2 regions of the Kitasatospora sp. NPDC101157 genome follow, and region 1 is predicted to be linked to the other one. Evidence: riboswitches for the same ligand, from Rfam matches in the RefSeq annotation. Region 1 holds a riboswitch; the other holds the start of a gene.

Region 1 (3,818 bases):
CCTCGCCGACGACGGCCTGAGCGTCCACCTGCGGGTGGACGTCGCCCACGCCGTCCTCGCCACCCCGTACGGCACCAACGCGCTCACCGCCGCCGACCTCGCCCTCGCCACCCCGGACCCGCTGGCCCGCCACGAGGCCGCACTGCTCACCCACCTGGCCGACGACCACGCCGACGCCCTCGACCTGCTGGCCGGGCTCCTCGACCCGGCCCTGCTCACCCACCGCCCCGCCGTGCGCCCGCTCGCCCTGGACCGCCACGGCCTGGTGCTGCGCCTGGACCACTCGCACGGCCACCGCGACGTCCGCCTGGTCTTCCCCGAACCCGCCTGCGACACCGAGGACTTCGGCCACCGGATGCACGAGCTCCTCACCGCCGCCCAGCACGGCCTGCCGGCCCACCGGGGCTAGGTCCAGCGGCGCCAGGCCCACCGGGGCCAGGCCACAGCGGCGCGCGGGAACCGCCGGGGCAGGCCCTCGGTCGCCCTCCGCCGCGTCGTCCAGCACGATCCTCCCCGTACATCGCGCTCGACTCGAAGCCCGCCGGCGCAGCCACCCCGCCTTCGGCCGGTCCACGTCCCCCGTCCCGGCCCACTCCCCGGCGCCATGCGGAGCAGTCCTCCAGGAGAAGCGAATCCGCCCGCAGGAAGCAGCCCGAGTCGACGCACGTTCGGAGCACCGAACGCCAGCCGGTACCGAGAACGGCAAATGGTCGGCCCGGCTGCAGGGGAGATCTCCCCTGCAGCCGGGCCGACCGTGGGCGTGTCCCGCGCCCATGTCCACTACCGCGGCGATCGTCCGGTCGAGCGGTCACCCGACATGACCATCCCGGAGGACCGTTTCGCCCCCGCGACAGCGGTGGTTCCTGAAACCCTGCTGGGTCAGAGCGCGACGCCGTGCGCCCGCAGGTAGGTGACCGGGTTGATGTCCGAGCCGTACTCCGGACCGGTGCGGATCTCGAAGTGCAGGTGCGGGCCGGTCACGTTGCCGGTCGCGCCGGAGAGGCCCAGCTGCTGGCCGACGGTGACGTTCTGACCGATCTTCACGCCGATCACCGAGAGGTGCGCGTACTGCGCGTACTTGCCGTCGGCGAGCTTGATCTCAACCTCGTTGCCGTAGGCGCCGCCGTTGCCGGCCTTCACCACGACACCGTTGGCGACGGCGCGCAGCGGGGTGCCGGTGGAGGCGACGAAGTCCTGGCCGGTGTGGTGGCCGGAGGCCCACATCGAGCCGGCCACGCCGTAGGCCTCACCCAGCACCGGGTTGGCGAGCGGGGCGACGTAGCCGGCGGTGGCGGCGACAGGGGCCGCGGTGACGGCCTGGGCCGGGGCGGCGACCTGAACCTGGGTCTGCAGCTGGGCGCCCGGCTTGGCGGCCTCGGTCTGGACCTGCAGCTGGGTGTCCGCGGCGGCGGAGTCCTGGGTGGCCGACGCGGACGGCTTCGCCGGCGCGGCGGGCTTCGCGGCGTCAGCGGCGTCAGCGGCGTCAGCGGCACCCGGGGCCCCGGCGGCCTGGCCCACGAGGGCGAGCTGCTGGCCGGGGAAGATCAGGTTCGGGTCGGCGCCGACCACCGAGCGGTTCCGCTCGTACAGCGCGTGCCAGCCGCCGTCGACATTCTTGACGTCGGCGATCTCCGAGAGGGTGTCCCCGCTGACGACGCGGTAGCTCTCGTGGGCGATGGCCGAGGCGGCCGAGGCGGGAGCGGCGTGCGAAGCGGCCGGGGCGGTGTTCGCCTGGGCGCTCATCGCGGTCACCAGCGGCAGGACGAAGGAGACACCGGTGACAGCGGTGGCGATGCCGATGCGGGCGGCACGGGGCAGGGCGATACGACGAGCCTGTGCAGGCATGGAACTTTCCTCTCCGACGCCTGCGAGGTGAGCTGTCGGGTTCGGGCTGGAGTTGCCCGGCCGCATGCGCGGCTTCACCCCGAGCCGGTCCTGGACGTCCGCGCTCCGAAAAGCGCGAACTCCGGTCCGGCGACTTACCTGTGGGTCCCCCGCTCCTGCCGTACAGAGTTCAGTTCGAACCACCGGGCAGCGGCAGGACTCGGCGTTCCACCCGGCGGATCCGTCCGGACTGGCCGGGCGGTCGCTGAACTAAAACCCATCCGTTCGGGTGAAGCAATGTCGATCTCTTGAAGCGGCAACCAATCCTTGACAGGCGGTGACCCTCCGAATGATCCGCTGTACCGTACGTGCACAATCCATTCACCCGGCGCCACTGATCCACGACCCTGCGCCGATCGCCGGACCCCAGCGCGACCTTCCGTTCACGCACCGTCGCCGACCGACACGCCTCCCGGTGACCCTTGTCACGTGCGCCCCACCGGGCGCAGGATCGGGCCGTGACCACCTCCGAAGCCGGCTCCCTCCGCCTGGGCACCGCGCAGGGACGCTGGGTACTGCTCGCGACGGTGCTCGGCTCCAGCATGGCGATGCTCGACGGCACCGTGGTGAACGTCGCCCTGCCCCGGATCGGCACCGACCTCGGCGCCTCCCTCGCCTCCCTGCAATGGACCCTGAACGCCTATCTGCTCACCCTGGCCGGCCTGATCCTGCTCGGCGGCGCCCTCGGCGACCGCTACGGGCGGCGCAAGGTCTTCCTGATCGGCGTGGTCTGGTTCGCGGCCGCCTCCGCGGCGTGCGCCGCCGCCCCGACCATCCACGTGCTGATCGCCGCCCGCGCCGTCCAGGGCATCGGCGGCGCACTGCTCACCCCGGGCTCGCTCGCCATGCTCCAGGCCGTCTTCCACCCTGACGACCGCTCGGCCGCGGTGGGCCTGTGGTCCGGCCTGGGCGGGGTGTCGGCCGCCATCGGCCCCTTCCTCGGCGGCTGGCTGGTGGACGGGCCCGGCTGGCGCTGGATCTTCCTGCTGAACCTGCCGCTGGCCGCCGCGGTGATCGCCGTCACCTCCCGGTACGTGCCGGAGAGCCGGGACGAGTCCGCCACCGGCCGCTTCGACGTGCCCGGCGCCCTGCTCGCCGCGCTCGCCCTCGGCGCGATCACCTACGCGCTCACCGCCGCCGGGGAGGGACTGTCCCCCGGCGTCTGGGTCAGCGGCGCGCTCGGCCTGCTGCTCGCCGCCGCGTTCGTGGCCGTCGAGCGGCGGGCGCCCGATCCGATGCTGCCGCTCGGGCTGTTCTCCTCCCGGCTGTTCACCGCCGTGAACCTGGTCACCCTGTGCGTCTACGCGGCGTTCAGCGGCGTCTTCTTCCTCCTGGTGGTGCAGTTGCAGATCGTCTCCGGCTTCTCGCCGCTGGTCTCCGGCTTCGCCCTGGTGCCCATCACACTGCTGATGCTCACCCTGTCCGCGCGCGCCGGGCGCCTCGGCAAGCGCATCGGCCCGCGCATCCCGCTCACCGTCGGCCCGATGCTCTGCGCCGCCGGGGTGCTGCTCATGCTGCGCATCGGTCCCGGCTCCTCCTACTGGGCGGACGTGCTGCCCGCGGTCGCGGTGATGGGCTCCGGGATGACCCTGCTGGTCGCACCGCTGACCGCCACCGTGCTGGCCGCCGTCGACGTGCGGCACGCGGGCATCGCCAGCGGCGTCAACAACGCCGCCGCCCGGGCGGCCGGCCTGCTCGCGGTGGCAGCCCTCCCGGCGATGGCCGGGCTGAGCGGCGACGCCTACCGGGTGCCCTCCGCGGTGGACTCCGCCTTCCACACCGCGATGCTGATCTGCGCGGGCCTGCTGGTCGGCGGCGGGCTGATCGCCTCCGTCACCGTCCGGGGCAACGTGCTCGCGCCCGCGGAGCAGCCGGTGGCCGAGCCGAGCTGCGACTGGCCGTGCTCCACCACCACCCCGCCGTTCGACCCCGGT
Region 2 (3,818 bases), on a different contig from region 1:
AGGCGCAGATCGACCAGCTCCAGCAGGAGCAGGAGCAGGCGGCGGAGAAGTACAACGGCGCCAAGGAGCGGGCCGACCAGCTCCGCAAGCAGGCCGACCAGCTGCAGGACCAGGTGGCCCGCAGTCAGGACCAGATGAGCCAGCTGCAGACCGGGCTGGCCCAGGTCGCGGGCGAGCAGTACCGCACCGGGGGCATCGACCCGTCCGTCCAGCTGATGCTCTCCTCCGACCCGTCCGGCTACCTGGACAAGGCGTCGAGCGTCCAGCAGGCCAGCCAGAGCCAGACCGAGGCGCTCAAGGGGCTGCTCGACCAGCAGCGCCGGCTGGACCAGGAGAAGGCCGAGGCGGCCGCCGTGCTGGCCTCGCTGGACTCCACCACCAAGGACCTCAACCAGGCCAAGTCGGACGTCAACCAGAAGCTGAAGGCCGCGCAGGACCTGCTGAACTCGCTCAGCGCCACCGAGCGGGCCGCGCTGAAGGCCCAGCAGCAGCAGGACGACCGCGCCTCGCGCGGCGCGGCCCGGGTCGACCTCAGCAGCCTGCCGCCGGCCAGCGGCTACGCGGCCGTGGCCGTGGCCAAGGCGATGAGCAAGCAGGGCTCGCCGTACGTGTGGGGCGCCACCGGGCCGAGCACCTTCGACTGCTCGGGCCTGATGCTCTGGTCGTACGCCCAGGCCGGCGTCTCGCTGCCGCGCACCTCGCAGGAGCAGGGCGACGTCGGCACCCGGGTGCCCTCGCTGGACCAGGCCCAGCCGGGCGACCTGGTGATCTACGGCAGCGACCGGCACCACGTCGGGATGTACATCGGCAACGGCATGGTGGTCCACGCGCCGCACACCGGTGACGTGGTGAAGGTGATGAAGGCCGACGCGATGCCGATCAACACGATCCGCCGGGTCTGACGGCCCGACACCCTCCTCGGGGCCCGACTCCGGCCCTGTGATACGCGCCACCTCCCGATCGGGGGTGGCGCTTCGGGTTTTGCCCGCTACCGGCCAACCGATGAGTGTTGATCAGCTTTGCGTACAGCGGCGATCACGATCAGTCATTTTCACAAGAGAACATGGGTAATCTTCCGTCTTTTTTCTGACAAGGATTTGAACGGATCACGGTTCAGTTACTAGGGTCGTGCCCCGAACCACCGCACTGTCGATCACCCAGCCTGGGTGGCGGCGGTGGTTTCCGTCGAGTTCGCGAAACAGCGGGGCAGGTCGAAGCGACTGCCCGACAGGGGAGCCCAGTGGTCGGGGGCGCTGCGGAGCGGAGCCGGGGAACCACGTTCCTCCGGGGTGAATCGGCGCCAGGTCGGCCGTTGGTGAGGCCGTGAGGCGTCGTAGGGCATGCTTCCGGCCCGAACCCGTCAGCTCACCCGGTAGGCGGAGGTAGGAAGAAGGAGTCCGCCTTCGTGGCGTCCCATCGTCGTCCCAAGCCAGCCAGCCGCGCTCGTGTCTCGATCCTGACCGGTTTCGCCGCCGCGGCCGTCGCCCTCTCCGCGCAGACCGGCGCGCACGCCGACCCGCAGCCGACCAAGGAGCAGGTCAAGGAGCAGGTCGACCAGCTCAACGAGCAGGCCGAGCAGGCGACCGAGAAGTACAACGCGGCGCAGGAGAAGCAGCAGGAGCTGGAGAAGCAGGTCTCCGGCCTGCAGGACCAGGTGGCCCGTCAGCAGGCGCAGGTGACCGACCTGCAGGGCGGCCTCGCCGAGATCGCCGGCGAGCAGTACCGGAACGGGGGCATATCCCCGACCGTCCAGCTGATGCTCTCCTCCAGCCCGGACAACTTCCTCAACCAGGCCGGGGCGCTGAACCAGGCCGGTGACACCCAGAAGAACCAGCTGAAGCAGCTCCAGGAGCAGCAGCGCAAGCTCGACCAGGACCGTACCGAGGCCCAGGGCAAGCTCGCCGAGCTGGAGTCCACGACCACGCAGCTGAAGGCGTCCAAGGAGGACGTCCAGAACAAGCTGAAGGCCGCCCAGGACCTGCTCAACACGCTGACCGAGCAGGAGCGCCAGGCGATCAAGGCGGCCGAGGAGAAGGCCGCCGCCGACGCCAAGGCCAAGGCGGACGCCGCCGCGCAGGCCTCCCAGTCGGGCTCCGGTGACCGCGCCTCGCGTGACAGCGGCCGCTCCGACCTCGGCTCGGGCTCCTCGAACGCGCCGGTCAAGATCGCCCCGGGCAGCTCGCACGGTGCCGCCGCGCTGGCCGCCGCCGCCACCAAGGTCGGCAGCCCGTACGTCTGGGGCGCCACCGGCCCCAGCTCCTTCGACTGCTCCGGCCTGATGGTCTGGGCGTTCAACCAGGCCAACGTGTCGCTGCCGCGCACCTCGCAGGAGCAGGCCGGCGCCGGTACCCGGATCGGCACGGACCTCTCCCAGGCCCAGCCCGGCGACCTGCTGATCTTCTACAGCGACGCCCACCACGTCGGCATCTACGCGGGCAACGGCCAGGTGCTGCACGCGCCCAAGCCGGGCGCGTCGGTGCGCTACGAGGCCGTCTCCAACATGCCGCTGGCTTCCATCGTGCGGGTCTGATCCCCGCCCGGTCCGACGGGCCCGGTCCTCCACCACGGAGGGCCGGGCCTGCGGCTTTTCCGGCGACGCGCTCTGGTGTCCGAATAAGGGTCAAATATTCGGGTCGGGAGGGGTTTGGACTCACTTGCCCGGACTCGCTAACGTCTGCCACCGGACTCCCGCTCGACGGCCGCCCACCGGGGCGCGGCCGCGGGGCCGCGCCGCAGGACTGGAGCCGCTGCCGCCATGCCCGTGCACCGCCGTTCCCAACTGCTCGTCCGTGCGCTGGTACTGACCGCTGCCGCCACCACGGCCCTGGGTGTGGCGACCGGCGGCAGCGCCCAGGCCGCCCCCGGGGCGCCGGACAAGCCCGACCGCAAGGACGTCAAGGCGCAGGTCGAGCAGCTGTACGACGAGGCCGAACAGGCCTCGGAGAAGTACAACGCCGCTCAGGAGGCGCAGAAGCGGCTCCTGAACGAGACCGCGAACCTGCAGGGCGAGGTCGCCGCCGCCCAGGACCAGCTCAACCAGCTGCGCGGAGACCTGGCCACGGTGGCCGGGGCCGAGTACCGGGGCGGCGGGATGGCCCAGACCGCCCAGCTGATGCTCTCCAGCGACCCCGAGGCCTACCTCGCCCGCGCCCGTACCCTCGGCCAGGCCGCCGAGCGGCAGCAGGAGACCCTGCACGAGCTGGTCACCCGTCAGCGCAGGCTCGACCAGCGCCGCACGGAGACCGCGGCCAAGCTCGCCGAGCTGGACCAGGCCCGCCGCTCGCTGGCCGAGAACAAGCAGCAGATCCAGCAGCGGCTGGCCGCGGCGCAGAAGCTGCTGAACGGTCTGGGCGCCGCGGAGCGGGCCAGGATGGCCGTCCAGGACGCCCGGGAGGCCGAGCAGCGCGCCACCCGCGGCACCGACCGGCTGGACCTCGGAACCACCCCGCCCGCCTCCGAGCGCGGAGCGGCCGCGCTGGCCGCCGCGGTGCGGATGATCGGCTCGCCCTACGTCTACGGATCCACCGGACCCCGTGCCTTCGACTGTTCCGGTCTGATGTACTACAGCTGGCGGCAGGCCGGAGTGACCCTGCCGCGGACCTCGCAGGCCCAGGCGTACGCCGGGCAGCGGATCAGCCTCTCCGAAGCACGGCCGGGAGACCTGGTGATCTTCTACCGGGACATGCACCACGTCGGGATGTACGCCGGCGGCGGGGTGATGGTGCACGCCCCCTACCCGGGCGCCAAGGTCCGCTACGAGAGCGTCAACTCGATGCCGGTCTCGGGGGTGGTCCGGCTCTGAGCGCGACGCCTTCCGG

Evidence for each region. A riboswitch is a leader RNA that binds a small molecule or an ion and turns the genes downstream of it on or off. The one in region 1 is predicted to bind cyclic di-AMP.
Region 2: linked by a shared signal. The riboswitch ahead of ACIRVF_RS10005 (NlpC/P60 family protein) and the one ahead of ACIRVF_RS32955 (peptidoglycan DD-metalloendopeptidase family protein) in region 1 are both predicted to bind cyclic di-AMP.

What each region holds. Positions count from the first base shown of each region.
Region 1 covers NZ_JBIWPL010000023.1:38,202-42,019, reverse strand. The annotation lists gene ACIRVF_RS32960 (DUF2470 domain-containing protein) at 1-409, shown strand, start outside; gene ACIRVF_RS32955 (peptidoglycan DD-metalloendopeptidase family protein) at 880-1,845, opposite strand; cyclic di-AMP (ydaO/yuaA leader) riboswitch at 1,848-2,030, opposite strand; gene ACIRVF_RS32950 (MFS transporter) at 2,427-3,818, shown strand, end outside.
Region 2 covers NZ_JBIWPL010000004.1:60,456-64,273, reverse strand. The annotation lists gene ACIRVF_RS10010 (NlpC/P60 family protein) at 1-902, shown strand, start outside; cyclic di-AMP (ydaO/yuaA leader) riboswitch at 1,242-1,395, shown strand; gene ACIRVF_RS10005 (NlpC/P60 family protein) at 1,406-2,530, shown strand; gene ACIRVF_RS10000 (NlpC/P60 family protein) at 2,756-3,802, shown strand.